Regions from separate parts of the Streptomyces sp. NPDC030245 genome, predicted to be linked through region 1. Evidence: riboswitches for the same ligand, from Rfam matches in the RefSeq annotation. Region 1 holds a riboswitch; each other region holds the start of a gene.

Region 1 (7,579 bases):
CCACGTCGGCGGAGTGGAACAGCATCGGCCCGTCGCTGACCGGCGTGTCACCGGCGGCGAGGATCGGCTTCTTCCACTCGTCGATGTACGTGTTGATCGCCGCCGGCTTCCCCTCGTACCAGGTCAGCGGCACCCACAGGTTCGGCGTCAGCTCGCGCTCCGCGAGCTTCGCGCGGTCCTGCTCGCCGAAGCGGCCCTCGGCGATCTCCTTGCGGGAGCTGGTCACCTCGCCGGTCTTACGGTCCTTCAGCTGCATGGACACCCCGATGACGTTCTGCGGCTTCACGCCGTAGCCGTACTTCGGGTCCGCGAGCACCATGCGCACCAGGTCCTCGCTGGCCGCGCTGACCACGTACACCTCGATGCCGTGCGCCCGCAGCGTCCTGTAGAGCTGCTGCATGCCGCGCGAGAACTCCGGCGCCTTCACCTCGGTCTTCGTCAGCTTCCCGTCCTCGTAATACTCGGCGGGGATCGGCTTCTTGTACGCGAGGAGCTCGTCGACGTACCCCTTGAGCTCCTTCAGCGTGAAGCCGGAGAAGATCTGCGCGGCCCACGGGTAGCAGACCTGGTCGTCCACCTCGCACAGCCGGTTGTAGTAGCTGTACAGGCTCTCCTTGTGCCCGGCCTTGTCCTTGAAGGGGATGACCTTCAGCGACGGGTCCATGGTCTTGCGGGTGAGGACGCCCTTCATCTCCAGGAAGGGCAGCAGCGACTCCTCCAGGTCATTGCGGTACGTCGTGTTGTCCGCGTCGAAGACGGCGTACGCGCCCTTGTGCCCGTTCTCCGAGATGACCTTGCCGAGCTTCTTCGCGACGGGCTTCGGCCAGTGCGACAGCTCACGGGCGGTGGCCACGGAGGTGTCGGCGGCGGTCGCCTCGCCCGTCGGCCACAGCGCGCCGCCCGCGAGGACGGCGGCGGCCAGCGCCCCCGTGGCACCGATGACGGCCAGCTTGCCCTTTGCCCGTACTGCCATGTCTCTACGTCCCTGCCGTTCCCTGAAAGCGATGCGCGGCCCCGTCCGGAGCGGCGCGCAATGCTATGGGCCGGGGCGCCCGTTTCCCATGATCGAAGTCACCGGACGCGGAGGGTGTGGGGAGGGGAGGGCCGGGTAGCGGTGTGGGACCGCGCGACCCGCCGCGCCCCGCCCCGCATACTGGAACACATGGGCTCCCGTGAGTTCGTCAGGACCGTTCCGCGGCTCGACGGCATGGTCGTCTCCGCGGTCGGCTACCGCACCGCGGGACAGCGGCCGGCCCTGCACCGGGGCCTCCCGTCCCCGTATCTGACCGTGATCTTCTCGCTGGACGGGCCCATCGCCACCGGCGGCACCCCCGGCCAGGCCACGGGCCCGGACGCGGCCCGCACCGACATCGTCGTGGGCGGCCTGCACCAGAGCCCCGCGTACGTCGTACAGCCCGAGCACGAGGCGGGCATCCAGCTCGCCGTGCACCCCCTCGCGGCCCGCCCGCTCCTCGGTCTGCCCGCCGCCGCACTGGCAGGGCAGCTCGTCGTCGGCGGCACCGACGTCCTCGGCGACCGGGCGGCGGACATCCGTGAGCGCCTGTGCGAGCTGGACCGCTGGGAGGACCGCTTCGCCCTGCTCTCCCGCTATCTGCGGCGGCGCGCGGCCGAGGACCGGGCCGCCGGATCCGTACGGCCGGAGGTCGCCGAGGCCTGGGCGTGGCTGGCCCGGCACCGCGGCGCGGGCACCCTCGGCGGCCTGTCCCGGCACGTCGCGCTCAGTGAGCGCCGACTGACCGCGCTGTTCCGCGCCGAGACCGGGCTGAGCCCCAAACAGGCCGCGCGCCTGATGCGTTTCCAGCACGCCAAGGCCGCCGTCGTCCGCGCGGTCGCGGCGGGCGGGCCGCCGGACCTCGCCCGGGTCGCCGCCGAGACCGGCTACTACGACCACTCCCACCTCGTACGCGACTTCCGGCAGTACACGAAGGCGAGCCCCACCCGCTGGCTGGCCGAAGAGTGCCGGAATATCCAAGCCGGGGCGCACGGCGACGGCGAAGAGTGGAAGCCATGAACACCACACCCGACACGACTCCCGAGACCACACCCGACACGACTACCGACGCCACGCCCGCTCCCGCCATCTGGCCGGCGCTCCAGGCCGAGGACGCCCCCGCGCTGATCGACTTCCTCGTCGGCACCGTCGGCTTCCTGCGCACCGCCGTCTACGAGGACGGCGGCCGCGTCGCGCACGCCCAGCTGGACTGGCCCGAGGGCGGCGGCATCATGCTCGGTTCGTACGACCCCGGGTCGGCGGCCGCGGCCTGCGGAAAGCCGGGCACGGCCGGTGCCTACGTCGTCACCGACCACGTGGACGCCCTGTACGCCCGCCTCACCGAGGCCGGCGTCAAGATCACCCGCGAGATCGAGGACAAGCCGTACGGCAGCCGCGAGTTCGGCATCGAGGACCCCGAGGGCAACCGCTGGTCCTTCGGCACCTACCGCGGCGAGCCGAGGCCCGCACCGGCCCAAGGCACGGACCGCCCCCGCGAGGGCGCGTGATAACTTGCGCAAGCCAGTCAAACCCACACCTGGGCCAGGGAATCCGGTGCGAATCCGGAACTGACGCGCAGCGGTGAGGGGGACGGGCGGGGCCACGGCCACTGGGCGTTCCAGGACGCCCGGGAAGGCGCCCCGTCCGGACGATCCCGAGTCCGAAGACCTGCTGGCGCCTCCGCTCGCACACCGGGCGACGGAGGTCGTGACGCAGGCCAGGCTCCGCGTATGAGCCGCGAGACCCAAGGGATCACGTGTCCTCGACAGCCCGTACATCCACCCTGTCCGCCCTGCCTGCCCTGTCAGCCCTGCTCTGTGCCGGCCTCTTCGCGCTCACCGCGTGCGGCGGAGGCGGCACGTCGGACAAGGGAGACAAGGCAGGCGGGGCTGACAAGAGCGCCGCGGGCTACCCCGTCACGGTCGCCTCCTGCGGCAAGGAGGCGAAGGTCGACGCGCCGCCCCGGCGGGCCGTCTCCCTCGACCAGGGATCCACGGAGATCCTCCTCTCCCTCGGCCTCGCCGACCGCATGGTCGGCACCGGCACCTGGACCGACCCGGTCCTGAAGAACCTGGAGAAGGAGAACGCGAAGGTGGAGCGGCTCGCCGACCGCTACCCGGCGCTGGAGAAGGTCCTCTCCAAGGAGCCGGACTTCGTCAGCGCCTCCTTCCTCTACACGGTCGGCAAGGGCGGCGTCGCCGACCGCACGAAGTTCACCGAACTCGGCGTCCCGGTCTATGTCTCGCCCACCGACTGCGCGGGCAAGGACAACAACGGCAGCGGCGACGGCAAACGCGTCAAGACCCTCACCATGGACACCGTCTACGGAGAGGTGCGCGACCTCGCGAAGGTCTTCCACGTCGAGCAGCGCGGCGAGCAGCTGGTCGCGGACCTGAAGAGCCGGGTCGCGAGGGCCACGAAGGACATCGACGAGGCGGCCGCCTCCGACGTGACACTCCTGTACTGGTTCGCCAACTCCGACGCCCCCTACATGGCGGGCTGCTGCGGCGCGCCCGGCATCATCACCCGCGAGCTCGGCGCGAAGAACGTCTTCGACGACACCCGCGAGGAGTGGCCCCAGATCAACTGGGAGACCGTCGCCGACCGCGACCCCGACGTCCTCGTCATCGGCGACCTCACCCGCAAGTCGCAGTCGGCCGAGAGCGCCGCGGCGAAGATCAAGTTCCTGGAGACGAACCCGGCGACGAAGAACCTCACCGCCGTGAGGAAGAAGCGGTACGTCCTCCTCAGCGGCCAGGCCATGAACCCCACGATCCGCACGGTCGACGGCATCGAGCAGGTCGCGGCGGGGCTGCGGAAATTCGGGCTCGTCAAGTGAGGGAGGCAGTGCCAGGCGGGGACACGGCCCTCGCCGCTCCCACCGCTCCCACCGCTCCCACCGCTCCCGTCGGACGGCATGGCCTGCGGGTCGGCCTCCTGCGCGTCGGCCTCCTGTGGCCGGCCGGGGTCGCCGCGCTCGTCCTGTCCGTCTCCGTGGCCGTCACCATCGGGCCCGCGGACATCTCCGTGCCGGACGTATGGGCGACCGTCGTCGCGCACCTCGGCTGGGGCGAGAGCCCCCTCACCCCGATCAGGGACGGCATCGTCTGGAACCTGCGGATGCCGCGCACCCTGCTCGCCGCGGTCTGCGGCGCGGGCCTCGCGGTCTGCGGTGCGGTCATGCAGTCGCTGCTCCGCAACCCCCTCGCCGACCCGTTCGTGCTCGGGGTGTCGTCCGGGGCGTCCACGGGAGCGGTCGCGGTCGTCGTCCTCGGTGTCGGCGGGGGAGCGGTGTCCGTCTCGGCGGGCGCCTTCGCGGGCGCGCTCTGCTCCTTCGCGCTCGTCCTGCTCCTGAGCCACACGCTGGGCGACACGACGGACCGGGTCGTGCTGTCCGGCGTGGCGGCCATGCAGCTGTTCTCCGCGCTCACGTCGTTCGTCGTCCTCATGGCGGGCGACGCGGAGACCACCCGCGGCATCCTCTTCTGGCTCCTCGGCTCGCTCAGCGGGATCGGCTGGACGGACGTGTGGCTGTGCGGCGCGGTGCTCGCGGTGGCGCTGGTGATCTGCCTCGGCCACGCCCGTACGCTCGACGCGTTCGCGTTCGGCCCGGAGGCCGCGGCGGCGCTGGGGGTCCGGGTGGCCCGCACCCGGCTCGTCCTGCTCTGCACGACCGCTCTCCTGACCGCCGCCCTGGTCAGCTCGGCGGGCGCCATCGGCTTCGTCGGCCTGGTCCTGCCGCACGCGGCCCGCGCGGTCGTCGGCTCGGGCCACGCCCGACTGCTCCCGGTCACCGCGCTCGCCGGCGCGGTCTTCCTGGTCTGGGTGGACACGCTGGCCCGCACGGCCCTGCAACCCCAGGAGGTCCCGGTCGGCGTGGTGACCTCACTCATCGGCGTACCGGCGTTCGTGGCCGTGCTGTACCGGACGCGGAGGGCGTCATGACGTACGAGGCGGTTGCGGCGGACGCACCCGACGCATCGAGTGCACCGAAGGCACCGGACGCACCCGACGCATCGAGTGCACCGGAGGCACCGGGCGCGCTGGATGTCCTGAAGGCCCCGCACGCGCTGGGCCTCCGTGCCGACCGGGTCTCCCGGGAGGCGGGCGGACGGCTGGTCGTCGACGGCGTCAGCCTCGCGCCGCCCGGCGGCGCCATGGTGGGGCTCCTCGGCCCCAACGGATCCGGCAAGTCCACACTTCTGCGCATCCTCGCGGGCGTCCTCGCCCCGGCCTCCGGAGTGGTCACCCTGGACGGCCGCGCGCTGTCCGACACGGGCCGCCGGGAGGTGGCGCGCCGTATCGCCGTGGTCGAGCAACACGCCTCGACGCAGGTCGAGTTGACCGTACGGGATGTCGTACGCCTGGGCCGTATCCCGCACCGCCGCGCGTGGTCGGCCCCCACGGCCCACGACGAGCGGGCCGTGCGCGAGGCGCTGGCGCGCACCGGGCTCGCCGAGCGCGCGGGGCAGGCGTGGCACACGCTCTCCGGCGGCGAGCGCCAACGCGTCCAGATCGCCCGCGCCCTGGCCCAGGAACCCCGCGAACTCCTCCTCGACGAGCCCACCAACCACCTGGACATCCAGCACCAGCTGGACCTGCTGGGCCTGGTGGCGGAGCTCCCCGTCACCAGCGTCATCGCGCTGCACGACCTCAACCTCGCGGCGATGTTCTGCGACCAGCTGCTGATCCTGAAGGACGGCACGGCGTACGCGGCGGGCACCCCGGCCGAGGTGATCACCGAGGAGCTGATCGCCGAGGTCTATGGGGTGCGGGCGGTGGTGACGCAGGGGGAGGACGACTGGGGCGAGGGGGGCCGTCAGCCTCGGCCTTCGGTGCGGTTTCTGAGGGGGTGAGGTGGGCCCGGGGGGCCGGGGCTGATGCGTCCCGGTCTCCCAAGGGCGACGGAGCCTCGGGCCTCCGAGCCCCGGGCCCCGGCCTCCGGGCCCCCAACCCCTGGCCTCCGGACCCCGGTCCCCGGGCCTCGGCCTCCGGCCTCCGAGCCTCCGGCCTCCGGGCCCCGGTCCCCGGTCTCTGATCCCCCGGACCTCGGGCTGGCCCCCGGCTCCCCGACCTCCGGGTCCCCGGCCCTCGGGCCCTCGACCCCTGGCTTCCGGGCCCCTGGCCCCTGGCCCCTGGCCTCCGGGCCCCTGGCCTCCGGCCTCCGGGCCCCGGTCTCTGATCCCTCGGACCTCGGGCTGGCCCCCGGCTCCCCGACCTCCGGCTCCCCGACCTCCGGGTCCCCGGCCCTCGGGCCCTCGGCCCCTAGCCTCCGGGCCCCCGGCCCCCGGCCCCCGGCCCCCGGCCCCCGGCCCCCTCGGCCCCCTCGGCCCCTGGCTTCCAGGCCCCCGGCCCCTGGCTTCCGGGCCCCCGACCCCTGGCCCCCGGCCTCCGGGCCCGGGCCCCGGTCTCTGGGCCCCCGGACCTCGGGCCGGCCCCCCGGGGCACCCGGCCTCCGGGCCCCGGCCCCCCGGGCCCCGGCCCCCCGGGCCCCGGCCCCCGGACCGCGCCCCCCGGGGGGCATCACCTCACTCACTCCTCCGGCGCCCCAATGGGGCGTACATGCCGCAGCAGCGCCATCGTGAGCCCGGCGAGCGCCGCCAGCAGCACGGCGCTGATCAGAGCGACCGTGCCGAGGCCCGTCGCGAAGGCGTCGCGGGCGGCGCCGAGCAGCGCCTCGGCCGCCGGCCCGTCCGGCAGCCCGTCGGCCGCGCCCCGCACCGCCGCAAGGCCCTCGCGCGCCGCGTCGGCGGTCTCGTGCGGGACGGCGTCGAGGGCGTCCGCGTCGGCCAGTTGGCTCCGGTAGACGGCCGTGCCGACGCTGCCGAGGACGGCGACTCCGAGCGCGGAGCCGAGTTCGGCACCGGTCTCGGACACCGAGGCCGCCGCCCCGGCACGCTCCGGCGGCGCCGACCCCACGATCATGTTCGTACCGAGCACCATCAGCGGCCCGAAGCCGAGCGTGACCACCGTGCTGCCGATGACGAGCGGGGCGAGCCCCGACGACGCGTCGACGCGCGAGATCAGCGCGAAGCCGACGCTCGCGACGAGCAGCCCGCCCGCGATGACCCGGGCCGGCCGCACGCGGCGCGCGATCCGCGGGGCGAGGCCGAGACCGGCGAACGTACCGGCGACGAACGGAATCATCCACAGCCCGGCACGGACCGGCGAGAGCCCCTCGACCAGCTGAAGGTACTGCGTGAAGAACAGGGTCAGGGCGTGCAGCGTGATCATGCCGAGCAGGAACACGACGAGCGCCCCGCTGAACGCGCGCTCGGCGAAGAGCCGCAGGTCGAGCAGTGGATCGGCGAGCCGCCGCTGGCGCACCACGAAGATCCGGCCGACGACGAGCCCGGCGGCGACGAACGCCAGCGGAAGCGGCTCGGCGCCGTCCCGCGCCACCTCCTTGAGCCCGTGCACCACCGGCAGAATCGCGGCCAGCGACAGCACCACGCTGAGCGGGTCGAGCCGCCCGGCCGGGGAGGGGCGGTGCTCGGGTGAGGAACTGAGTCGCTCGGGCACGGAGTTGCGGTGCTCAGGCAGCAGCACAGGCGCGCAGATCAGAAG
Region 2 (7,579 bases), on a different contig from region 1:
CACCGAGCTGGATCCGCTGATCACCGCGCACGCCCTGTCCGTGATGGTGAGCCGCATGGCCTACACGGTCTTCGTGCTCAAGCAGCGCATCCCGTACGAGCGGCTCGTCACGACGCTCAACACCATCTGGGTGAACGGCCTGCGGCTGCGGGACCCGGTGCCGCCGGGGACCTGACCGACGACGGCCTGCCCGCGCCTCGTCACCAGCCGCGCGCGGACTCCAGCAGGTGGTCCCTGACCAGGGCGACGTGCGGGTTGTCCGCGGAGCCGGGCCGCTGGACCAGATAGCCGGTGTTGATGGGCGGGTCGTCCGGGTCGTTCAGCAGGACCAGGGCCCCCGACGCGAGTTCGTCGAGGCACAGATAGCGCGGCAGCACGCTGAAGCCGACACCGCCGACGACGGCGTCCCTGACCGCGCGCAGGTCGGGCATGGTGACGGCGGGCTTGCAGACCAGACGCTTGCCGAAGACGTGCCGCCAGTAACGGCGGACGATGGGCAGATCCTCGGCGTACGCCACCAGGGGGACGCCGTGCAGCGCCGCGGGCCCGTCGGCGGCGATGCGCGCGGACCCGCCGATCCGCTCCGCCCAGACCGCCGACGTGACCAGGACGAACTCCTCGTCGGCCAGCGGGACGGCGGCCAACGCGCGGCCGCGGGGCCGGGCCGTGGCGATCAGCAGATCGTGCCGGCCCGCCCGCATCTCCTCCAAGAGCTCTTCCGTCAGACCGGTCGCGATCCGCAGCAGCACACCCTTCTCCACCAGCGGGGCGAGACGGGGCAGCACACAGTGCGACAGGAGCTCCGCCGGGCCCGCCACGTGGACCGGCTCGGCGGAGCCGCCCCCGCCGTGGCCCGCGACCTCCGCGAGGGCGTCCAGGGGGTCGACGATCCGGGACGCCAGCTCGTCGGCGAAGGGGGCGGGGGCGGCGCCACGCGGCAGCCGCTCGAACAGCTCCCGGTCGAGCTGCCGCTCCAGGGAGCGGATCTGCGCGGTGACCGTGGGCTGCGACAGGCCCAGGAGACGTGCGGCCGCGGTGAAGGAGCCGGAGCGGTACACCGCCAGGAACGTGCGCAGCTGGTTCAGGTCCAGCGGCACGGCACCCGGCGCACCGCCCGGGTTCTCCTCCGCGGGCTCTCCGTCGGCATTCCTCTTTCCCATGCTCAGGAGGTTAAGGGGTGATCGGCCTGTCAAAGGGATACCGGGCGCCGCCGCTGCGCAGCATCATGTGAGGGAGGCGAAACGGGGGTGTCGCCATGGCTGTCCGCTCCGGTCCGGGCGCCGTTCAGGTGCCTGTCTGGGCCTTTGCCGTCATCGGGTTCGTCCTGGTGGTGGGGTTGTTCTTCGGGATACGGGGAGTCGCGTCGCCCGATGGCGGGGCGCGCGGAGGCGGCGGGGGTTCCGCGGGCGGGAGCACCAGCACGGAGACGGGTACGGGCACGGGCACCGTCGGCGGTGGCACGGGCACTCCGGGCGGGGGCGACACGGGCGGGGGAACGGACGGGGCGTCGGGCGGTACGACCGACGGGTCGACGGACGGGTCCTGGCAGACCGGCGGCAAGGACGGGGACCGAGACGGGGATCGGAGCGGAGACGGCGGCCGGGACGGCGGCGGAAACCGTGGGGGCGGAAAGCCGCCCGGCTGGCTGCCGTGGGGACCCAAGTCGCCCAACACGGACGAACAACCCGAGCCGGACAGCTTGTACGACGCGTTGCAGAGGGGCGAGTGCCAACTGGCCTACGAGAGCGCGACCGCCGCGCAGAAGGGGTCCGGCAACTCGGCCTCCGCCGAGTCCTGGAAAGTCATCGAGGGACTCGCCGGGATCTGCAAGGCCGCCTACGGCGAGAAGGAAGGACTGAACATCGCCACCCGCGCCGAAGCGGGGCTCAGCGCGGCCGGCTACCGGCCGGGAACCGACCGATACCTGTGCAAGGACGGCGAGGCCTTCGCGGTCCTGCGACGCTTCGTCGCCTACTACAAGCGGCACCCCGGCGAGCGGGTCGTGCTGCGGTCCGCCCCGGCGGGCTCCGTCGCCTGTGAGAACAGGATCGCCGCCACGGACGCCGCCGTCGCGCCGGGTGCGTCGATCGGCTTCTACGGAACCTGGCCGGACGCGCCGGACACCGTGGAACTGCGCGCCGCGGAGCTGACGGATCCGATCGTCCTGAAACCCTTCGGCGACGAGGACGACAAGGCGAGGTGCTGCAAGGACGGAACGGTCACGGTGGACCTGCCGGGCCCCGACGGCTTCGGCGGTCTGCGCCCGAAGAGCATCGACGTGACGCTCGTGACGAAGAGCGGAGTCAAGGTGACGAAGCAGGCGGCGTTCACGCTCGACTGGAGCGGCATCCAGGAGTCGCCCTCGGCCTCTTCCGCGTCACCCTCCTCCGCGTCACCGATGTCCGCCTCACCGACGTCCGCGTCGCCCGCGTCCTCCTCGCCCGCGTCCGACTCACCGTCCCGATGAGTGAGCCTCCGGAACCGCCACCGCCACCGTCACCCGAACCAGAACCAGAACCAGAACCAGAACCGGAACCGCCCGCCGACCCCGACCCAGCGCCCCACCCCGCCCCCGCCCCGGACCCGGTCCCAGATCCGGCCCCGTCCCCTCCCCCGCCCCCCTCCGAACCCGCCATCGGCTGGTTGGAGCTCGTCGGCGCCATCGGCTCCCTCGTCACCCTCCTGACCGCGGTCCTCTTCTACTTCGGCTGGGCGAGCACCGACGCCGAGACCAAGGCCCTCGGCCTGCGTGACACCGTCTTCCACTTCTCCACCAGCGACTACCTGTTGCGCAGCGTCGGAGCCCTCTACCTGCCCGCCTGGTTCGCGGCGGGCATCGCGCTCGGCGCGCTCGGACTGCTCCGCTGGGCGGCGGGCGCACCGGAACGGCTCGACCGCGCCGTGCGCGTGCTGCGGTTCGCGTGGGCGGTGCCCCTCGTCCTCGTACCGCTGTATCCGCTCAACCCCTGGCTGTTCGACCTGCTGCTGCCGCTCACCGCGATCGGCGGCTTCGCGCTCAACGCGTACGCCCGTACCCGTGACCGCCGGGACCTGCGGCTCTGGGGGCTCACTCTCTTCGTCTGCGTCCTGTCGCTGTTCTGGGCCGTGTCGACGTACGCGGCGATCGCGGGGCGCGGCCGGGCGGAGCTGACCGTGCGGACCCTGCGCAGCGACGACTTCCCCGCCGTCGTCGTCTTCAGCGAGAAGGATCTGATGATCCGCGGCGGCGGCAGCTGCTTCCGTCGCGTCACCGGCAAGGGCAGCCAGTACGCGTACGAGTACGGCGGGCTGCGGCTGTTCCACGTCTCCGGGGACCGCGTCTTCCTGGTCCCCCGCTACTGGACGCCCGAGGACGGCACCCTCTACGTCCTCAAGGAGGGCGCGGGACAACGCGTCGACCTGCTCAGCGGGACCGGCCGCCGGGCACGGGAGTGTCAGGGCTAGCCGATCGACGGGGCGCCGCGTGGCGCCGCCGCGTGGCGCAGCTCACCTTTCGGATCCGGCCATGTCCCGGCCGGCCGGTGGGCGCCGTCGTAAGGTGATCAGTGCAGCTGGTTCGCCCCGTCCGCCAGGCGGGAGCGTCGCAAGAGGGAACCCGGTGGGAATCCGGGACTGCCCCGCAGCGGTGAGCGGGAACGACCGCCGTCACACGCACTGGGACCGCAAGACCGGTCCTGGGAAGCGACGGCCAGTAGGCGTCCTCCCCGGAGGATGTGCCCGCGAGTCCGAAGACCTGCCCGCTGTCCGCGCGCGAACCGTTTCGGGCGCGGATATCCCGGTGACCTCGAGGGCGGGTCGGCGCACACATCGGACGGACGGCCGCGCCACCCGCGCGATCCCTCTCCCGTCCGGTCGTTCGCCCCTTCGCGCTCTCGTCCCGTCCCCGGGATCTCAGGGATTCATCTCGCGAAGGAGATCTCCGTGACCACCAAGCCCGCAGCCGCGGCAGCACGGGCCACCGTGTACGGCTACCCCCGCCAGGGCCAGGGCCGCGAACTGAAGAAGGCCGTCGAGGGCTACTGGAAGGGCCGCGTCACCGCCGACGCCCTCCGTACCGCCGCCGCCGAACTCCGCCGCGCGAACTGGCGGGAACTCGCCGACGCCGGCATCGGCGAAGTCCCGACCGGCGACTTCTCGTACTACGACCACGTCCTGGACACCACCGTCATGGTCGGCGCCGTCCCCGAACGGCACCGCGCCGCGGTCGAGAAGGACACGCTCGACGGCTACTTCGCGATGGCGCGCGGCACGCAGGACGTGGCGCCGCTGGAGATGACGAAGTGGTTCGACACCAACTACCACTACCTGGTACCGGAGCTGGGTCCGGGCACGGTGTTCGGCGCCGACTCCACCAAGCAGGTCACCGAGTTCAACGAGGCCCGGGGGCTGGGACTTTCGGCGCGGCCCGTCCTCGTCGGCCCCGTCACCTACCTGCTGCTGGCCAAGCCGGCGCCGGGAGTGCCCGCCGACTTCGAACCGCTGACCCTCCTCGACCGCCTCCTGCCGGTGTACGCCGAGGTCCTCGCGGACCTGCGCGCGGCGGGCGCCGAATGGGTGCAGCTCGACGAGCCCGCCCTCGTCCAGGACCGCACGCCGGCCGAACTGAACGCGGCCGAGCGCGCCTACCGCGACCTGGGCGCCCTCACCGACCGCCCCAAGCTGCTCGTCGCCACGTACTTCGACCGGCTCGGCGACGCCCTGCCGGTGCTCGCCAAGGCCCCGGTCGACGGCCTCGCCCTCGACTTCACCGGGGCGGCCGCCGCCAATCTCGACGGGCTCGCGGCCGTGGGCGGCCTGCCCGGCAAGCGCCTCGTCGCCGGTGTCGTCGACGGCCGCAACATCTGGGTCAACGACCTGGAGCACTCCCTGGCCACGCTCGGCACCCTGCTCGGGCTCGCCGACCGGGTCGACGTGGCCGCCTCCTGTTCGCTCCTCCACGTCCCCGTCGACACCGCCCTTGAACGCGACATCGAGCCGCAGATCCTGCGCTGGCTGGCCTTCGCCCGCCAGAAGACCACCGAGATCGTGACCCTCGCCAGGGGCCTGGCCCGGGGTACGCACACGATCTCCACCCAACTCGCCGCGAACCGCGCCGACCTGGCGTCGCGAGCGGGCTCCCCCATCACCCACGACCCGGCCGTCCGCGCCCGCACCGAAGCCGTCACCGACGCCGACGCACGGCGCTCCCAGCCGTACGCGGAGCGGGCGGCGGCCCAGCGCGCCGCCCTCCGCCTCCCGCTCCTGCCGACGACGACCATCGGCTCCTTCCCGCAGACCGGTGAACTGCGGGCCGCCCGCGCCGATCTGCGGGCCGGCCGGATCGACGGCTCCAAGTACGAGGAGCGCATCAGGGCCGAGATCCAGGAGGTCGTCTCCTTCCAGGAGAAGGCGGGCATCGACGTCCTGGTGCACGGTGAGCCCGAGCGCAACGACATGGTGCAGTACTTCGCCGAACAGCTCACCGGCTACCTCGCCACGCAGCACGGCTGGGTCCAGTCGTACGGCACCCGCTATGTGCGTCCGCCGATCCTCGCGGGCGACATCTCGCGGCCCGAGCCGATGACGGTGCGCTGGACGACGTACGCCCAGTCCCTGACCGGCCGTCCCGTCAAAGGGATGCTCACCGGGCCCGTCACCATGCTCGCCTGGTCCTTCGTCCGCGACGACCAGCCGCTCGGCGACACCGCCCGCCAGGTGGCGCTCGCCCTGCGCGACGAGGTGAACGACCTGGAGGCGGCCGGGACCTCCGTCATCCAGGTCGACGAGCCCGCGCTGCGCGAGACGCTGCCGCTGCGCGCCGCCGACCACCCCGCCTACCTGGCCTGGGCCACGGAGGCGTTCCGCCTCACCACCGGCGGGGTGCGCCCGGACACGCAGATCCACACGCACATGTGCTACGCCGAGTTCGGGGACGTCGTCCAGGCGATCGACGACCTCGACGCCGACGTCATCAGCCTGGAGGCGGCCCGTTCCCACATGCAGGTCGCGCGTGAACTCGCCGCCCACGGATATCCGCGCGAGGCGGGCCCCGGCGTGTACGACATCCACTCCCCGCGCGTGCCGAGCGCCGAGGAGGCGGCGGCGCTGCTCCGCAAGGGACTCGACGCCATCCCGGCCGAACGGCTCTGGGTCAACCCCGACTGCGGTCTGAAGACGCGCGGCTGGCCCGAGACCAGGTCCTCGCTGGAGAACCTGGTCGCGGCGGCCAGGACGGTCCGTGCGGAGCTGACCGGCTCCTGACGGCCTGACGCGGTGTGACGGACCCGGGCGGGAGCGGCGTGCTCCCGCCCGGCAGGACACGTCCGCGCAGGTGTGTTTCTTCGCGCTCGGTGGCGCGTTGCGTTGTGCGAGGATGCGTTCAGTCGGAGAGCACTCCTCGCCTCACCTCCAAGGCCGGACGCCATGAGACAAATTCCCTCACTCCTGTTCGTCCTGTACGTGGCCTGCGCCGTGTGCAAAGCACGCGTCGCGCACCTGGAGTTCACCCCTCCCCACATGGATCCCGTGAGCATGCCGCGCTGGACCGCGTTGAGCCGCGCCGCCTACGCCGCGTCGAGAAGCCCCTCGCTCTGGTGGTTCACCGTGGAGAGCGAGGCGTACACGAACGGCACCGGGGAGAACGTCACCGCCGACGACGCGAGCCGCTACCGCGACGCCTTCCGCTACCCGCGCACCTTCGCCCGCGTCCACACGGCGGGGCTCAAGGGGGACGCGGGCTTCTGCGCGGGATGCGACGTCCCCTACTGCGCCCGGCACTGGCATCTGCAAGAGGCGGACGGCGGCGAAAGGGCTCTGTGTCCGCTGGGCCACCGGCGCTGACGGCTAGTTCACCGTCAGCTGGTTCACCGTCAGCTCGGCGATCCCGGGGTGCTTCTTCGCGTCCGCGTCGCCGCGCACCGTCACCCGGACGTACCGCGCGAGTCGCGTGGTGTCGGCCTCCGCGCGGTGCCAGTGCCGGCCGTCGAGGGAGAGCTCGACGGTGTGGGCGACGGGTTCGGTTTCGGTCCAGGTCGGGGTGACCTCGCCGACGCGGACGGGTTTGGCGAGGTCCGTCGTCAGCCGGCCGCGTGCGCCGTCCGGGACCCAGGCCGTGGCCGAGTTCCCGTCGACGGCGGCTCCCGCGTACATGCCGGGCTGCTCGGACGAGGCCTCGGCGGTGGTGCAGCGGGCCGCGTTGGTGGTGGGTGTCAGGTCGGGGCGGCGGGTCTTGAGGACGGCCGGGGCGCCCTTGCTGACGATCTGCTCGCCCTGCGGGGTGTCGAGCGTCATCGGCTCACCGCCCGTGAGGCGCACGGTGGTGCGGTGGGCGCCGAGCTCGATGTCGTACGTACGTCCCTGCCAGGTCAGTCCGCGCAGGGTGACGCCGCGGTCGAACTGCGGAGGGAGCATCGGGTCGAGGTGGAGGCGGTTCTCCCGCATCCGCAGGCCGGTCAGGCCGTTGGTGAAGGTCTGGAGGAAACCGCCCTTGCCGGTGAGGAAGTCGTGCGCGGGCGAGCCCGACAGCGGGTCCTCCGCGCCCGCCTTGTCGCCGCGGGCCTCCGAGAACTGGGCGAACGGGCCGCGCACGAACGGCCTGATG
Region 3 (7,579 bases), 820 kb from region 1:
CCGAGGGAGTCGACCTGGGCGCGGAAGGCGTCGCGTTCGTTGTCGTGCAGCAGGGTGAAGGCGTGGGCGCTGGTGCCGACGGTCGGGATGCCGTAGCGGAATCCTGCGGCCAGGTCCGAGGTGGTCGCGAAGCCGCCGACGTACGCGGCGCGGGCGGCGGCCACGGCGGCCAGCTCGTGGGTGCGGCGGGCGCCCATCTCGATCAGCGGGCGCTCGCCCGCGGCCGAGGACATGCGGGAGGCGGCGGCCGCGATGGCCGAGTCGTGGTTGAGGATGGAGAGGATCACCGTCTCCAGGAGCACGCACTCCGCGAAGGAGCCCTCGACCCGCAGGATCGGCGAGCCGGGGAAGTAGACCTCGCCCTCGGGGTAGCCCCAGATGTCGCCGCTGAAGCGGTACTCGGAGAGCCATTCGAGGGTCGCCTCGTCGACGATGTTCCGCTCGCGGAGGAAGCCGAGGACGCCGGCGTCGAAGCGGAAGTTCTCGACGGCGTCCAGGACGCGGCCGGTGCCGGCCACCACGCCGTAGCGCCGTCCCTCGGGCAGTCTGCGGGTGAAGACCTCGAAGACCGAACGCCGGTCGCCGGTACCGGCCCGCAGCGCGGCCTGCAACATCGTCAGCTCGTACTGGTCCGTGAAGAGCGCCGTCGACGGAACATCCACCGGCAGCCCAAGGTCCGCTGTGTTCATATGACGGATGCTACCCCCAATCTCGTCACTCTGACGATTTCGACGCCCGGACTGGAGGCCATTTGTGCGAGCGCCCTCCCGGGGTGGCAGCATGGGCCATGTGAGTACGGCTCCCGCAGAGATCACCCGTCCGGAATCGGACGAAGAGGCGCTCGTCGTCCCCGAACCGGACGTCCCCTGGATCACGCTCGTCCACAACGACCCGGTCAACCTGATGAGCTACGTGACGTACGTGTTCCAGACGTACTTCGGGTACTCGAAGGAGAAGGCCACGAAGCTGATGATGGACGTGCACCAGAAGGGCCGCGCGGTCGTCTCCACCGGCACCCGCGAGGAGATGGAGCGCGACGTCCAGGCCATGCACGGGTACGGGCTGTGGGCCACTCTTCAGCAGGACCGGAAGTAGCGGACAGGACCGCGAGCGGCGGTCCGGAAGTGGCGACGCATCTGATGCCAGGACAATTCGAAGCGATTCCAGGGGGCGGCGCCGCCGTCGCGCTCGACGAGGTCGAGATCTCGATCATCCGCTCCCTCGCCGTGCAGCTCCTGGAGCTGATCGGTCCGGGGCCGGGCGGCGAGGTCTCCGACGACCCGCTCGCGGAGCTCTTCGCCGAGGGGCCGAGCGAGCCGCCCGCCGACCCGGTGATGCGGCGTCTGCTGCCCGACGCGTACGGCGGCCCCGGCAGTGAGGACAGCGCGGGCGACGCGGACGAACTGCGGGCGTACTCGGCGGAATTCCGCCGTTTCACGGAGAACGACCTGCGGGCCAAGAAGCGCGACGACGCCCTGGTCGTGATCCGTTCGCTCGACTCCACGACGGCCTCCGGCGAGGGCGGAGCTGTCCTGAAACTGTCGGTCGAGGAGTCCCGGCACTGGCTGGGCGCCCTCAACGACCTCCGCCTCGCGATCGGCACGCGCCTGGAGGTCAGCGACGAGGACGACGCGGACCTGCTCTACCGGCTGCCGGACTCGGACCCCCGCAAGCCGATGGTGATGGCCTATCTCTGGCTCGGCGGATTGCAGGAAACGCTGGTCGGGACGTTGCTGGACTGAATCCGGCGGTAGTCGTTGCAGAGGGCAGCGAATTTTGTTGTAGTGGACAGGTTGTGTTCACCGCGCGGTCGTTCGCTCAGCGGATGCTCAAATCCGGATAACGATCGCGTCACTTCATTGCCCACCTTTGTGGCGCAGAGGGCGTTTTGTCCGCTTCTTCTTGTGGCCTGCGCCACAGTTGGCTGATTCTGTCGCATTCCCTCACTGTTGCCACCGTGATAAATCTTCACGACCACTCGGTGACGCCACCCATGTCGCCGGGGGCGCTTCAGCCGGCAGACCGCCGGTAGCACTCCATTCGTATCCGGGGGGATCAGGACCTGATCCGCAGCCACAACGCAGATGTGCGGGCGCGGATCAGCATGGAGAAAGGCGTCACCATGACCTCAGTGCAGGTCGAAGAGCACCACGACGAGCACGGCGGCAACGGTGTCGCGCAGGACGGCTCGTCCGGCGAGGGCTACCAGCGCGGGCTCGGAGCCCGGCAGATCCAGATGATCGCGATCGGCGGTGCCATCGGCACCGGCCTGTTCCTCGGCGCGGGCAAGGCCATTCACAAGGCCGGCCCCAGCCTCATCCTGGCGTACGCCATCGCGGGCCTCGTCATCTTCTTCATCATGCGGGCGCTCGGCGAGCTCCTCATGTACCGCCCCGTGTCGGGCTCCTTCTCGGAGTACGCCCGTGAGTTCATGGGCCCGTTCTTCGGATTCGTGACCGGCTGGACGTACTGGCTCTTCTGGGTCGTCACCGGCATCACGGAAGTGACGGCGGCCGCCCAGTACATGCAGTACTGGACCCATGGATCCGTTCCGCAATGGGCGTACGCGCTCATCTTCACGGTCATCCTGTACGGCGCGAACCTCATCTCCGTGAAGCTCTTCGGCGAGCTGGAGTTCTGGTTCTCGATGGTCAAGGTCACCGCCATCATCGGCATGATCCTGATCTGCATCGGCATCCTCACCATCGGCTTCTCCGACGCCGGTGACACCGCGACCGTGGCCCACCTGTGGAACCAGGGCGGCTTCTTCCCCAACGGCATCGGCTCCACGCTGATGACGCTCCAGATCGTGATGTTCGCCTTCCTCGCCGTCGAGCTCGTCGGCGTCACCGCGGGCGAGTCCAAGGACCCGAAGACCGTCCTGCCCAAGGCCATCAACACCGTGCCGTGGCGCATCGCCGTCTTCTACGTCGGCGCGCTCATCATGATCCTGTCGGTCGTGCCGTGGACGCACTTCCAGCCCGGCGTCTCGCCGTTCGTCGCCGCCTTCGAGAAGATGGGCCTCGGCGTCGGCGCCGCGATCGTGAACTTCGTGGTGCTCACCGCCGCGCTCTCCTCCTGCAACTCCGGCATGTACTCCACCGGCCGCATGCTGCGCGACCTCGCGCTCAACGGCCAGGGCCCGAAGTTCTTCACCAAGCTCACGAAGAACGGCCTGCCGCTGGTCGGCACCACGGCCTCCGCCGCCTTCATGCTGGTCGGCGTCTGGATCAACTACCAGTGGCCGGGCGAGGCGTTCAACTACGTCGTCTCCTTCGCCACCATCTCCGGCATGTGGGCCTGGATCATGATCCTGGCCTGCCAGATCCGCTACCGCCGCAAGGCCGACCGCGGCGAGCTGCCGCAGTCCACCTTCCGGGCCCCCGGCGCCCCGTACACCAGCTGGTTCGCCCTGCTCTTCATCGGCATGGTCATCGTGATGATGGGCGTCGACAAGGACGCGCGGATCTCGCTGTACGCCGCTCCGGTCTGGGCCGCCATCCTCGGCGTCTCCTACCTGGTCCTCAAGAGCCGCAACCCGCAGGCCGCGGCCTTCAACAAGCGGAAGATCGGCCTCTCCGAGGAGCCGGCCGGCGACCGCCTCTCCAAGGACTGACCGCCGGGACTGACCGGCTCCCCAAGGCCGCTGTCCAGCATTCGGGCCCACGCGTACCACACTTCGGTACGCGTGGGCCCCTCTGCTTATCCTGGCGCCATGCTGACCATCACCCAGGCCCTCCACGACCAGATCGTCGCGCACGCGCGCCAGGACCACCCCGACGAGGCGTGCGGCATGGTCGCGGGCCCGGCGGGCACCGGCCGCCCCGAGCGGTTCATCCCGATGCTCAACGCCGCGCGCTCGCCCACGTTCTACGAGTTCGACTCGGGCGACCTGCTCAAGCTCTACCGCGAGCTGGACGACCGCGACGAGGAGCCGGTGATCATCTACCACTCGCACACGGCGACCGAGGCCTACCCCTCGCGCACCGACATCACGTACGCCAACGAGCCCGGCGCCCACTACGTCCTGGTCTCCACGGCGGACACCGACGACGCGGGCCCCTTCCAGTTCCGCTCGTACCGGATCGTGGACGGCGAGGTCACCGAGGAAGAGGTAAAGGTCGTACAGGCATACTGAGCTTTACTCACGAGGGCGGCAGGACCCAGGAAGCCGGTGCGAACCCGGCACGGTCCCGCCACTGTGACCCCACCCCGCACCGGGGCGGGGGAGTCAGGAACTGACCTGCCGCCCTCCTCCACACGACGCAGGGGACGCGGAAATCCCCTGGAGGAGGCAGTTCAGCCATGTCCCGCGCCCTTCGCGTGCTCACCGCCGCGGCCCTGCTGGCCCCGCTCGCCGCATGCTCCGCCGCATCCGATGGCGACGACTCGGGCAAGCCCGCCGCCAAGGCCGCCGGATTCCCGTACACCGTCACCAACTGCGGCGTGAAGACCACGTACGACGCACCGCCGAAGCGCGCCGTCACCATGAACCAGCACACCACCGAAGTGATGCTGGAACTCGGCCTGAAGGACCACATCGCCGGCACCGCCTACCTCGACGACAAGGTCCTCCCGAAGTATGAGAAGGCGTACAACTCTCTCCCGGTGCTCGCCAAGGAGTACCCCTCCTACGAGAAGCTGCTCTCCGCCAACCCCGACTTCGTCTACGGCGGTTACGCCAGCGCCTTCCTCGCGGGCGACGGCCGCAGCCGCTCGGCACTGGCCAAGTCCGGCATCAAGAGCCGCCTCAACGTAGAGGGCTGCGCCAAGAAGCCCGTCTCCATGGACGACGTCTACCGCGAGGTCCGCGAGGTCGGCGCCACCTTCGGCGTGCGGGCCCGCGCCGACCGGTGGGTGAAGAGCGCCCAGCGCGAACTGGCCGCCACCGCCGAGAAGAACAAGACCAGGACCGAGGCCAAGGACGGGAAGCCGCTCTCCGTCTTCGTCTACGACAGCGGCGACAAGACCGCGTTCACCGCGGGCGGCCGCGGCATCGGCAACGACATCATCGAGCGGGCCGGCGGCCGCAACATCTTCGCCCACGTCGACAAGTCCTTCAGCGACGCCTCCTGGGAGTCGGTCGTCGAGCGCAGGCCCGAGGCCATCCTGATCCTCGACTACGGCGCCACCACCGTCGCCCAGAAGAAGAAGCGCCTCCTGGACGACCCGGTCCTCAAGGACGTCCCGGCCGTCAAGAACAAGCGCTTCGCGGTCCTGCGGCTCTCCGACATGGTCACCGGAGTACGAGCACCCGAGGCGGTGAGGAAGCTGGCGGCCCAGCTGTGAGCGCGCAGCAGCAGATTCAGCCCGACGGGCGGGTGTCCCAGCCCGTCCGGCGTTTGAGGACGAGCCCGAAGGGCGATCGACGGAACTCACGGGGGCGGCGCTCGGCGGTCTGCGCGGTCCTCACCGCAGCCCTCGCGGTAGCGATCATCGCCGGGCTCGCCCTGGGCTCCGTCCACATCCCACCGGCCCAGGTCGTGGACATCCTGATGGGCAGAGCGGAACCCTCACCGTTCCGAACGATCGTGCTGGACGTGAGACTCCCCAGGGTCATCCTGGGGGCGACCGTGGGAGCCGGGCTCGCCGTCATCGGCACCGTCCTGCAAGCCCTCGTCCGCAACCCCCTCGCCGACCCCTTCCTGCTCGGCGTCTCCTCCGGCGCCTCCGTCGGCGCGGTCTGCGCGATCGTGCTCGGCGGCGTCTTCGGCCTCGGCGCGAGCCTGTCGACCACCGTCACGATCCCGGCCGCCTCCTTCGCGGGCGCGCTGCTCTCCCTCGTCCTCGTCTACGCCCTGGCCCGCGGCGGCGGCAGCTTCGCCACCGGGCGCCTGATCCTCGCGGGCGTCGCCGTCTCCTACATCCTCACCGCGCTGACCAGCCTCATCCTCGTCACCGCCGACAGCGCGGACCACCTCAAGGAAGTCCTCTACTGGACGCTGGGCGGCCTCGGCAGCGCCCGCTGGGACATGCTCGCCCTGCCCTGCGCCACCCTCGCCGTCGGCACGGCCCTCCTGGTCTCCATGGCCCGGCCCCTCGACCTGCTCCTCGCCGGGGAGGAGGGCGCCACCGTCCTCGGCCTGCACGCCGCCCGCTTCCGCGCCGGCGTCTTCGTCCTCGCCTCGCTCCTGACCGGCGTCCTCGTCGCGTACAGCGGGGCCATCGGCTTCGTCGGCCTCATGGTGCCGCACGCCGCCCGCATGCTGGTCGGCGCCGCCCACCGCGCGCTGCTCCCCGTGGTCGCGCTGATGGGCGCGGTGTTCCTGGTCGCCGCCGACCTCGCCGCCCGCACCGTCGCCGCGCCGCAGGACATCCCCGTCGGCGTGCTCACCGCTCTCACCGGCGGCCCGTTCTTCCTGTGGCTGCTGCGGCGGCGTACCGAAGGAGTCCCGGCATGACCGGCGAGCTGCGCACCCGGGCCCTGTCGTACGAGACCGACGGCAGGCTCCTCGTCGACGCCGTCGACCTCACCGCCGCCCCCGGCGAGACCGTCGGCGTCGTCGGCCCCAACGGCAGCGGCAAGACGACGCTGCTCCGCTGCGTGTACGGCACGCTGCGCCCCACCGCGGGCCACGCCCTCCTCGACGGCGACGACCTGCACACGATGACCCCGAAGGCCCGCGCCCGGCGCCTGGCCACCGTGCCGCAGGACGGGCAGGCGGCCTTCGAGCTGACCGTCCGGCAGGTGGTCGCGATGGGCCGCTCCCCGCACAAACGGTTCTGGGAGGCGGACACGGCGGCCGACGAGGCCCTCGTCACCGAGGCGCTGGCCCGTGTCGGCGTCGAGGAGCTGGCCGACCGCGCGTTCCCCTCCCTCTCCGGCGGCGAGCGCCAGCGCGCCCTGGTGGCCCGCGCCCTGGTGCAGCAGCCCACCCTCGTCGTCCTCGACGAGCCCACCAACCACCTCGACATCCGCTACCAGCTCGAAATCCTCTCCTTCGTGCGGAACTTGGGCACGACGAACCTGCTGGCCCTGCACGACCTGAACCTCGCCGCGTACTACTGCGACCGCCTCTACGTCCTCGACGGCGGCCGCCTCGTCGCCTCCGGGGCGCCCAAGGAGGTCCTCACCGCCGAGCTGCTCGCCACCGTGTACGGCGTGACGGCCGAGGTCAGCACGCATCCGCTGACCGGCGCCCCGAGCGTCGTCTATCTGCCGCCGCCCGCATCCTGAACGGATTCCGTCCAGCAGGTGAGATCACATTCCGGGATCCGGACCGGGAATCGATACGATGACCGCATGGTTCCCCATGACGTGAGCGAAGAGACGCCGAGCGCACCCCTGCTGCTCGTGGCGCGGCTGCACGTCGACCTGTGCCGCCTCGCCAGCGCGATCTGTTCCCGCTGAACCGATCCGCCGCCCGGCCGTGGGCCGCGGCGCCGCACCCCGTACCCGGGCGCACCCCGCGTACGCCACGCACCACCCCGCAAGCACAGCGCCGCCGCGCGCCCGCCACCCGCACTTTCTCGACCCCCGACAGGAGCCCACAGCCATGGCCATCGAGGTCCGCATCCCGACCATCCTCCGCACCTACACCGACGGCGAGAAGGCCGTGCAGGGCAGCGGGGACACCCT
Region 4 (7,579 bases), on a different contig from region 1:
AGTATTCCGCCCGATTTGCAGGCTTCCCGCCCCTGATCCGTACGATCGTCTTCGTACACCTGGTCCATTCGGAGCGACGGCACTCCACTTCGGGTCACCGCACCGCCCGGCTCAGTTCACTTTCCGTTCACCCAGGTTGCCTACGTTCCACATGCCACTGACGTCCAACAGAAGCCTGGGTAAATGGAACACATCACGCTTCTCCTCGGGATCGTGATCGTCACCGCTCTCGTGTTCGATTTCACGAACGGTTTCCACGACACTGCCAACGCGATGGCGACGACCATCTCGACCGGCGCTCTCAAGCCCAAGACGGCGGTGGCCATGTCCGCCGTGCTCAACCTCGTCGGAGCCTTCCTCTCCGTCGAAGTCGCCAAGACGATCTCAGGCGGGATCGTCAACGAGGACGGCCTCAAGACAGAGGTCATCTTCGCCGCGCTCGTCGGCGCGATCCTCTGGAACCTCCTGACCTGGCTGGTGGGCCTGCCCTCCAGTTCCTCCCACGCCCTCTTCGGCGGCCTCATCGGCGCCGCGGTCATGTCGATGGGCTGGTCGTCGATCGACGGCGGCACCGTCGTCACCAAGATCCTGATCCCGGCGCTCGCCGCGCCGCTCGTGGCGGGCATCGCCGCGGCGCTGGCCACGCGCCTGACGTACCGGATCGGCCGCAACACCGACACCAAGGCCACCGCCAAGGGCTACCGCGCGGGCCAGATCGCCTCCGCGGGCCTGGTCTCGCTGGCCCACGGCACGAACGACGCGCAGAAGACCATGGGCATCATCACGCTCGCCCTGGTCACCGGCGGCGTCCTGAACCCCGGCGCGAACCCCCCGATGTGGGTCATCGTCTCGGCCGGTGTGGCCATCGCCCTCGGCACGTACCTCGGCGGCTGGCGCATCATCCGCACCATGGGCAAGGGCCTCACCGACCTCCAGCCCCAGCAGGGCTTCGCCGCCCAGACCAGCGCCGCGACGGTCATCCTGGCCTCCTCGCACCTGGGCTTCTCGCTCTCCACCACCCAGTCCTGCTCCGGCGCCGTGATGGGCGCGGGCCTCGGCCGCAAGGGCGGCGTGGTCCGCTGGTCGACCGCGACCCGGATGTTCGTCGCCTGGGGCCTGACCCTGCCGGCCGCCGGTCTGGTCGGCGCGGGCGCCGAGCTCCTCACCAAGCAGGGCCCCTGGGGCGTCGCGGTCACCGCAGCGCTCCTGATCGCCGGCTCGGCCGTCATCTGGGTGCTCTCGCGGCGCAACGCCATCGACCACACCAACGTCACCGACGACGAGATCCGCCACGACGGCACCACCGGTGCCGAGCCCGCGGGCGTCGTGACCACCGCGATCGCCGCCGTCACCCCGCCCACCACGGGCGCGCTGGCCGCCGCCACCGGACCGGACGAGCCCGTCAAGGCCACCGTCGGAGCCCCGACCACCACCACGACCGGCGCCCTGGCGGACCCCGCCCGGCCCGCGACGGTATAAGGACAGATCACCATGAGCATCGACTGGGCAGCCCTCGGCTCCGTCTTCGGAGTCAGCCTCGCGGTGACGGTGGCCCTGGTGGGCCTGTTCACCCTCGGCATCGTCGGCCTCTCCAAGCAGGAGGCGGCGGCCGCCTCGGGCGGCGGTTCCGCGACCATGGCGCGCACCGGCGCGTACGCCTGCTTCGCGCTGTGCGCGGCGGCCGTGGCGTACGGGATCTATCTGATCGTCGCCTGACGGCAGCGTTCGACGGTGGGGCGCGGGACGTGTGAGTACGTCTCGCGCCCCACCGGCGTGTGTGGGGCTCCGCACACTCTCCCGCCGCAGGTCAACGGCGAGTTGACGGGCGTTCGCGGGGCGTGGTGGACTGCCGGGGCCAACTACGGCGGCAGAAGAGGAAGCCGGTGCGAATCCGGCGCGGTCCCGCCACTGTCACCGGGGGGAAGACGCTCCCCCGGAAGCCAGGAACTCTCGCCGCCGATCACGTCGAACCAGGGCGCGGACACCCTGAGTGAGGACATATCGCCATGCGCGGCCGCCCGTTGCCGGTTCCTTCCCTGCGTACGAACTCCCTCCTCAGCGCAGCGACGGGCTGAGCCCATGAGTGCCGATCGCGACTTCGCGTACGGCGCCGCCGCCGGACTCCTCGGTGACCTGCTGCTCGGCGATCCGCGCCGAGGCCATCCGGTCGCCGCGTTCGGACGTGCCGCGGGCGCCGTCGAGCGGAAGCTGTGGCGCGACCACCGCGGGTGGGGCGCGCTGCACGCCGTGGTGTGCGCGGGGGGCGCGGCGGGCGCCGCCGCCCTCGCCTCCCGTCTCGTACGCCGGTCACGCGCCGGCTCGGTGGCGCTGACCGCCGCCGCGACCTGGTCCGTCGTCGGCGGCACCTCACTCGGCCGGGAGGCGCGGGCCGTCGGCGGGGCGCTGGAGGCCGGCGACATCGAGGTCGCGCGGGAGCGGCTGCCGCATCTGTGCGGGCGTGACCCGCAGGCACTCGACGCCGACGGCATCGCGCGGGCCGTCGTGGAGTCCGTCGCCGAGAACACGTCCGACGCGGTGGTGGGGGCGCTCGTGTGGGGCGCCTTCGGCGGGGTGCCGGGGCTCGTCGCCTTCCGCGCCGTGAACACGCTGGACGCGATGGTCGGCCACAAGTCACCGCGGTACCGGCGCTACGGGTGGGCCTCCGCCCGCCTCGACGACGTCTTCGGGTGGCCGGGGGCGCGGCTCACCGCCGCGCTCGCCGCGCTGGCCGGGGAGTCGCCCTCGGGCGCGGTCGGGGCGTGGCGCGCCGACGCCGCGAAGCACCCGAGCCCCAACGCGGGGCCCGTCGAGGCCGCCTTCGCGGGGGCGTTGGGGGTGCGGCTCGGGGGGACCCTCTCGTACGCGGGACGGGTCGAGCACCGGCCCGTCCTGAACGCGGCGGGGCGGGAGGTGCGGGTGACGGACATCGAGCGGGCCGTGCGGCTCTCGCGGCGCGTGAGCTGGCTGGCTCTCGGCGTCGCGGTCGCCGCCCGCGGGGCACTGGGGTCGGCACGGTCGCGGTCGGCACGGTCACGGTCGGCAGGGTCGTGGTCGGCTACGTCAGGGAGAAACGCATGAGTGGCGGGTTGCTCGTCGCCGGGACCACCTCGGACGCCGGGAAGAGCGTCGTCACCGCCGGCATCTGCCGGTGGCTGACCCGCAAGGGCGTGTCCGTCGCGCCGTTCAAGGCGCAGAACATGTCCCTCAACTCCTTCGTCACCCGCGAGGGCGCCGAGATCGGGCGCGCGCAGGCCATGCAGGCGCAGGCCGCCCGCGTCGAGCCGAGCGCGCTGATGAACCCCGTGCTGCTCAAGCCCGGCGGCGACCGGTCGAGCCAGGTCGTCCTCATGGGCAGGCCGGTGGGCGAGATGAGCGCGCGCGGCTACCACGGGGGGCGCCAGGAGGCGCTGTTCGACACCGTCAAGGGATGCCTCGACGAGCTGCGGGGCAGCTATGACGCCGTGATCTGTGAGGGCGCGGGCAGTCCCGCCGAGATCAATCTGCGGCGCACCGACATCGTGAACATGGGCATCGCGCGCGCCGCCCGCTTCCCCGTCCTGGTGGTCGGTGACATCGACCGCGGCGGGGTGTTCGCGTCGTTCTTCGGTACGACGGCGCTCCTGAGCGCGGCCGACCAGGAGCTGGTGGCCGGATACCTGGTCAACAAGTTCCGCGGGGACGTCTCCCTCCTCGAACCGGGGCTCGACATGCTGCTCGGGCTCACCGGGCGGCGCACGTACGGCGTGCTGCCGTTCCAGCACGGGCTCGGCATCGACGAGGAGGACGGCCTGCGGGTCTCCCTGCGCGGCGCCGTCCGGGAGTCCGTGGTGGCGCCGCCGGTCGGCGAGGACGTGCTGCGGGTCGCCGTCTGCGCGGTGCCGCTGATGTCCAACTTCACGGATGTCGACGCGCTGGCCGCCGAGCCGGGCGTCGTCGTGCGGTTCGTGGACCGGGCGGAGGAGCTCGTCGACGCGGACCTCGTGGTCGTACCGGGCACGCGCGGGACCGTGAAGGCGCTGGCCTGGCTGCGGGAGCGCGGTCTCGCGGACGCCCTCGCGCGCCGGGCGGCCGAGGGGCGGCCCGTGCTCGGCATCTGCGGCGGCTTCCAGGTCCTCGGCGAGCACATCGAGGACGAGGTGGAGTCGCGGGCCGGGTCCGTGGACGGGCTCGGGCTGCTGCCGGTGCGGGTGCGGTTCGCCCGCGAGAAGACCCTCGCCAGGCCGGTGGGCGAGGCGCTCGGGGAACCGGTCGAGGGGTACGAGATCCACCACGGCGTCGCCGAGGTGGCGGGCGGGGAGCCCTTCCTGGACGGCTGCCGGGTCGGCGAGGTGTGGGGCACGCACTGGCACGGGTCGCTGGAGAGCGACGCGTTCCGCCGCCGGTTTCTCACCGAGGTCGCCCGTGCGGCGGGCCGCCGCTTCGTGCCCGCCCCCGACACCAGCTTCGGCGCGCTGCGGGAGGAGCAGCTCGACCTGCTGGGCGACCTGATCGAAGAACACGCGGACACGGACGCGCTGTGGCGGCTGATCGAGAACGGCCCACCGGAGGGCCTGCCGTTCATCGCGCCGGGTGCGCCGTCGTGAGCGCCCGCGCAAAGGCCGGCACGAGCGCCCGCGCGATGACCGGCATGAGCACCGCCACGCACCACCGCATCAAGGAGGCTCTGTGACCACCCCGTATCCGTTCACCGCCCTCGTCGGCCAGGACGACCTGCGGCTCGCGCTGTTGCTGAACGCCGTGTCGCCCGCCGTCGGCGGCGTACTCGTGCGGGGAGAGAAGGGCACCGCCAAGTCCACCGCCGTGCGCGCGCTCTCCGCGCTGCTCCCGGAGGTGCCGGTCGTCGCCGGGTGCCGCTTCTCGTGCGACCCGGCCGCGCCCGACCCGAACTGCCCCGACGGCCCGCACGACGCGGGCGGCGCCACCGCGCGCCCCGCACGCATGGTCGAGCTGCCCGTCGGCGCGTCCGAGGACCGGCTCGTCGGCGCCCTCGACATCGAGCGGGCGCTCGCGGAGGGCGTGAAGGCCTTCGAGCCCGGACTGCTCGCCGACGCCCACCGCGGCATCCTCTACGTCGACGAGGTCAACCTCCTCCACGACCACCTGGTCGACCTCCTGCTCGACGCGGCCGCGATGGGCGCCTCGTACGTCGAGCGTGAGGGCGTATCCGTGCGGCACGCCGCGCGGTTCCTGCTCGTCGGCACGATGAACCCCGAAGAGGGCGAGCTGCGGCCGCAGTTGCTCGACCGGTTCGGTCTCACCGTCGAGGTGGCCGCGTCCCGGGAGACCGACCAGCGCGTCGAGGTCGTACGGCGGCGGCTCGCCTACGACGACGACGCCGAGGCTTTCGCCGCCCGCTTCGCCGAGGACGAGGCCGCGCTGCGCGACCGCGTCGTGGCGGCCCGCGCGCTGCTCCCCCAGGTGGTCCTTGGCGACGCGGCGCTGCGGCAGATCGCGGCGACCTGCGCGGCGTTCGAGGTCGACGGGATGCGCGCGGACATCGTGATGGCGCGCACGGCGACGGCGCTTGCCGCCTGGGCGGGCCGCACCGACGTGCAGAGCGAGGACGTGCGGCAGGCCGCGCTGCTCGCGCTGCCGCACCGCAGGCGCCGCAACCCCTTCGACGCGCCGGGCCTCGACGAGGACAAGCTCGACGAGACGCTGGAGGAGGCCCGCCAAGACGAGGCCTCCGAGGCTTCCGAGGAGCCCGAGCCGCCCGAGGGTGACGACGACCCGGACGGCGACGGTCCCGGCGGGGGCGGTCCGGGCGGCGGGCAGCCGCCCGCGGACGGCCCGGACTCCCCCGACCTGCCGTCCCAGGGCCAGGGCCCGGACACCGACGAGGCCCCGGCCCCGCAGGAGCCCGCCCCGGCCCCGGGCGGCGCCTCCGCCGAGCAGCAGCCCGTACGCGCCGCCGAGCCGTTCCGCACGAAGATGCTGAGCGTGCCCGGCATCGGCGAGGGCGCGGCGGGCCGGCGCTCGCGGGCGCGGACCGAACACGGTCGTACGACGGGTTCGCGGCGCCCCCGAGGAGCCCTGACCAAGCTGCACCTGGCGGCGACCGTGCAGGCGGCGGCCCCGCACCAGAAGGCGCGCGGGCGCTCCGGTGCCGGGCTCGTCGTACGCCGTGACGACCTGCGGCAGGCCACCCGTGAGGGCCGCGAGGGCAACCTCGTGCTGTTCGTCGTGGACGCCTCCGGGTCGATGGCGGCGCGGCAGCGCATGAGCGCCGTGAAGGGTGCCGTGCTCTCCCTCCTCCTGGACGCCTATCAGCGGCGCGACAAGGTGGGGCTCGTGACGTTCCGCGGCAAGGACGCCGAGGTGGCGCTGCCGCCGACGTCGTCGGTGGACGCGGCCGCGGCCCGGCTCGAAACGCTGCCGACCGGCGGCCGCACACCGCTGGCCGCGGGGCTGCTGAAGGCGCACGACGTGCTGCGCGTGGAGCGGCTGCGGGACGCCGCGCGGCGGCCGCTGGTGGTCGTGGTGACGGACGGGCGGGCGACGGGCGGTGTGGAGCCGGTGGCCCGCGCGGACCGCGCGGCCCGGCTGTTCGCGGCGGACGGAGTCGCCTCCGTCGTCGTCGACTGCGAGTCGGGCTACGTACGCCTCGGCCTCGCGGGCCGGCTGGCGGGCGAGCTCGGCGGCACGGCCGTGACCCTCGACGAGCTGCGGGCCGACTCGATCGCCGGCCTCGTCAAGGACGTACAGGGAATGAACTCGCCTGCCAGGAGGGCCGCTTAATGCCACAGGGACAGCCGAGCGTCGTACCGGACGACGGTCTTACGACGCGTCAGCGCCGCAACCGTCCGCTGGTCTTCGTCCACACGGGCATCGGGAAGGGCAAGTCGACCGCCGCGTTCGGGCTCGCGCTGCGCGCCTGGAATCAGGGGTGGCCGATCGGCGTCTTCCAGTTCGTGAAGTCGGCGAAGTGGAAGGTCGGCGAGGAGAACGCGCTGAAGGTCCTCGGCGCCTCGGGCGAGGGCGGCACGGTCGCCTGGCACAAGATGGGCGAGGGCTGGTCGTGGATCCAGCGCGCCCCCGCCGAGGGCGAGTTGACCAACGAGGACAAGGCCCGCGAGGGCTGGGAGCAGGTCAAGCGGGACCTCGCCGAGGAGACGTACAAGCTGTACGTCCTCGACGAGTTCGCCTATCCGATGCACTGGGGCTGGATCGACACGGACGAGGTCGTGGAGGTGCTGCGGAACCGCCCCGGCACGCAGCACGTGGTCATCACCGGCCGCAACGCCCCGCAGCAGCTGATCGACTTCGCGGACCTCGTCACCGACATGTCCAAGGTCAAGCACCCGATGGACGCGGGCCAGAAGGGCCAGAGGGGCATCGAGTGGTAGCTCGCCTCGTCATCGCGGCGCCGTCGTCGGGCAGCGGCAAGACGACCGTCGCGACGGGCCTGATGGCCGCCTTCGCGGCGGCCGGGCTCGCCGTCTCCCCGCACAAGGTCGGGCCCGACTACATCGACCCCGGCTACCACGCGCTCGCGACCGGCCGCCCCGGCCGCAACCTCGACGCGTACCTGTGCGGGCCCGACCTCGTCGCGCCGCTCTTCGCGCACGGCGCGGCCGGG

What was found. A riboswitch is a leader RNA that binds a small molecule or an ion and turns the genes downstream of it on or off. The one in region 1 is predicted to bind cobalamin.
Region 2: it holds a riboswitch for cobalamin, as region 1 does, so the genes downstream of both, metE (5-methyltetrahydropteroyltriglutamate--homocysteine S-methyltransferase) here and ACZ4Z4_RS00255 (ABC transporter substrate-binding protein) in region 1, are expected to answer to the same signal.
Region 3: it holds a riboswitch for cobalamin, as region 1 does, so the genes downstream of both, ACZ4Z4_RS03910 (ABC transporter substrate-binding protein) here and ACZ4Z4_RS00255 (ABC transporter substrate-binding protein) in region 1, are expected to answer to the same signal.
Region 4: it holds a riboswitch for cobalamin, as region 1 does, so the genes downstream of both, ACZ4Z4_RS17735 (cobalamin biosynthesis protein) here and ACZ4Z4_RS00255 (ABC transporter substrate-binding protein) in region 1, are expected to answer to the same signal.

What each region holds. Positions count from the first base shown of each region.
Region 1 is NZ_JBVICF010000001.1:52,457-60,035, reverse strand. It holds gene ACZ4Z4_RS00270 (HAD family hydrolase) at 1-973, opposite strand, end outside; gene ACZ4Z4_RS00265 (AraC family transcriptional regulator) at 1,163-2,032, shown strand; gene ACZ4Z4_RS00260 (VOC family protein) at 2,029-2,520, shown strand; cobalamin riboswitch at 2,518-2,702, shown strand; gene ACZ4Z4_RS00255 (ABC transporter substrate-binding protein) at 2,769-3,851, shown strand; gene ACZ4Z4_RS00250 (FecCD family ABC transporter permease) at 3,860-4,957, shown strand; gene ACZ4Z4_RS00245 (ABC transporter ATP-binding protein) at 4,954-5,868, shown strand; gene ACZ4Z4_RS00240 (MFS transporter) at 6,545-7,579, opposite strand, start outside.
Region 2 is NZ_JBVICF010000002.1:334,368-341,946, forward strand. It holds gene ACZ4Z4_RS06190 (TetR/AcrR family transcriptional regulator) at 1-175, shown strand, start outside; gene ACZ4Z4_RS06195 (LysR family transcriptional regulator) at 201-1,160, opposite strand; gene ACZ4Z4_RS06200 (hypothetical protein) at 1,256-2,467, shown strand; gene ACZ4Z4_RS06205 (hypothetical protein) at 2,644-3,444, shown strand; cobalamin riboswitch at 3,536-3,755, shown strand; gene metE (5-methyltetrahydropteroyltriglutamate--homocysteine S-methyltransferase) at 3,922-6,240, shown strand; gene ACZ4Z4_RS06215 (hypothetical protein) at 6,403-6,819, shown strand; gene ACZ4Z4_RS06220 (glycosyl hydrolase family 65 domain-containing protein) at 6,823-7,579, opposite strand, start outside.
Region 3 is NZ_JBVICF010000001.1:876,581-884,159, reverse strand. It holds gene ACZ4Z4_RS03935 (nicotinate phosphoribosyltransferase) at 1-689, opposite strand, end outside; gene clpS (ATP-dependent Clp protease adapter ClpS) at 781-1,095, shown strand; gene ACZ4Z4_RS03925 (DUF2017 domain-containing protein) at 1,140-1,742, shown strand; gene ACZ4Z4_RS03920 (amino acid permease) at 2,123-3,616, shown strand; gene ACZ4Z4_RS03915 (M67 family metallopeptidase) at 3,716-4,138, shown strand; cobalamin riboswitch at 4,142-4,261, shown strand; gene ACZ4Z4_RS03910 (ABC transporter substrate-binding protein) at 4,306-5,289, shown strand; gene ACZ4Z4_RS03905 (FecCD family ABC transporter permease) at 5,433-6,401, shown strand; gene ACZ4Z4_RS03900 (ABC transporter ATP-binding protein) at 6,398-7,177, shown strand; gene ACZ4Z4_RS03895 (putative leader peptide) at 7,244-7,351, shown strand; gene ACZ4Z4_RS03890 (MoaD/ThiS family protein) at 7,497-7,579, shown strand, end outside.
Region 4 is NZ_JBVICF010000006.1:60,739-68,317, forward strand. It holds gene ACZ4Z4_RS17725 (inorganic phosphate transporter) at 184-1,479, shown strand; gene ACZ4Z4_RS17730 (hypothetical protein) at 1,492-1,716, shown strand; cobalamin riboswitch at 1,826-1,972, shown strand; gene ACZ4Z4_RS17735 (cobalamin biosynthesis protein) at 2,080-3,078, shown strand; gene ACZ4Z4_RS17740 (cobyric acid synthase) at 3,075-4,583, shown strand; gene ACZ4Z4_RS17745 (putative cobaltochelatase) at 4,666-6,738, shown strand; gene cobO (cob(I)yrinic acid a,c-diamide adenosyltransferase) at 6,738-7,346, shown strand; gene ACZ4Z4_RS17755 (cobyrinate a,c-diamide synthase) at 7,340-7,579, shown strand, end outside.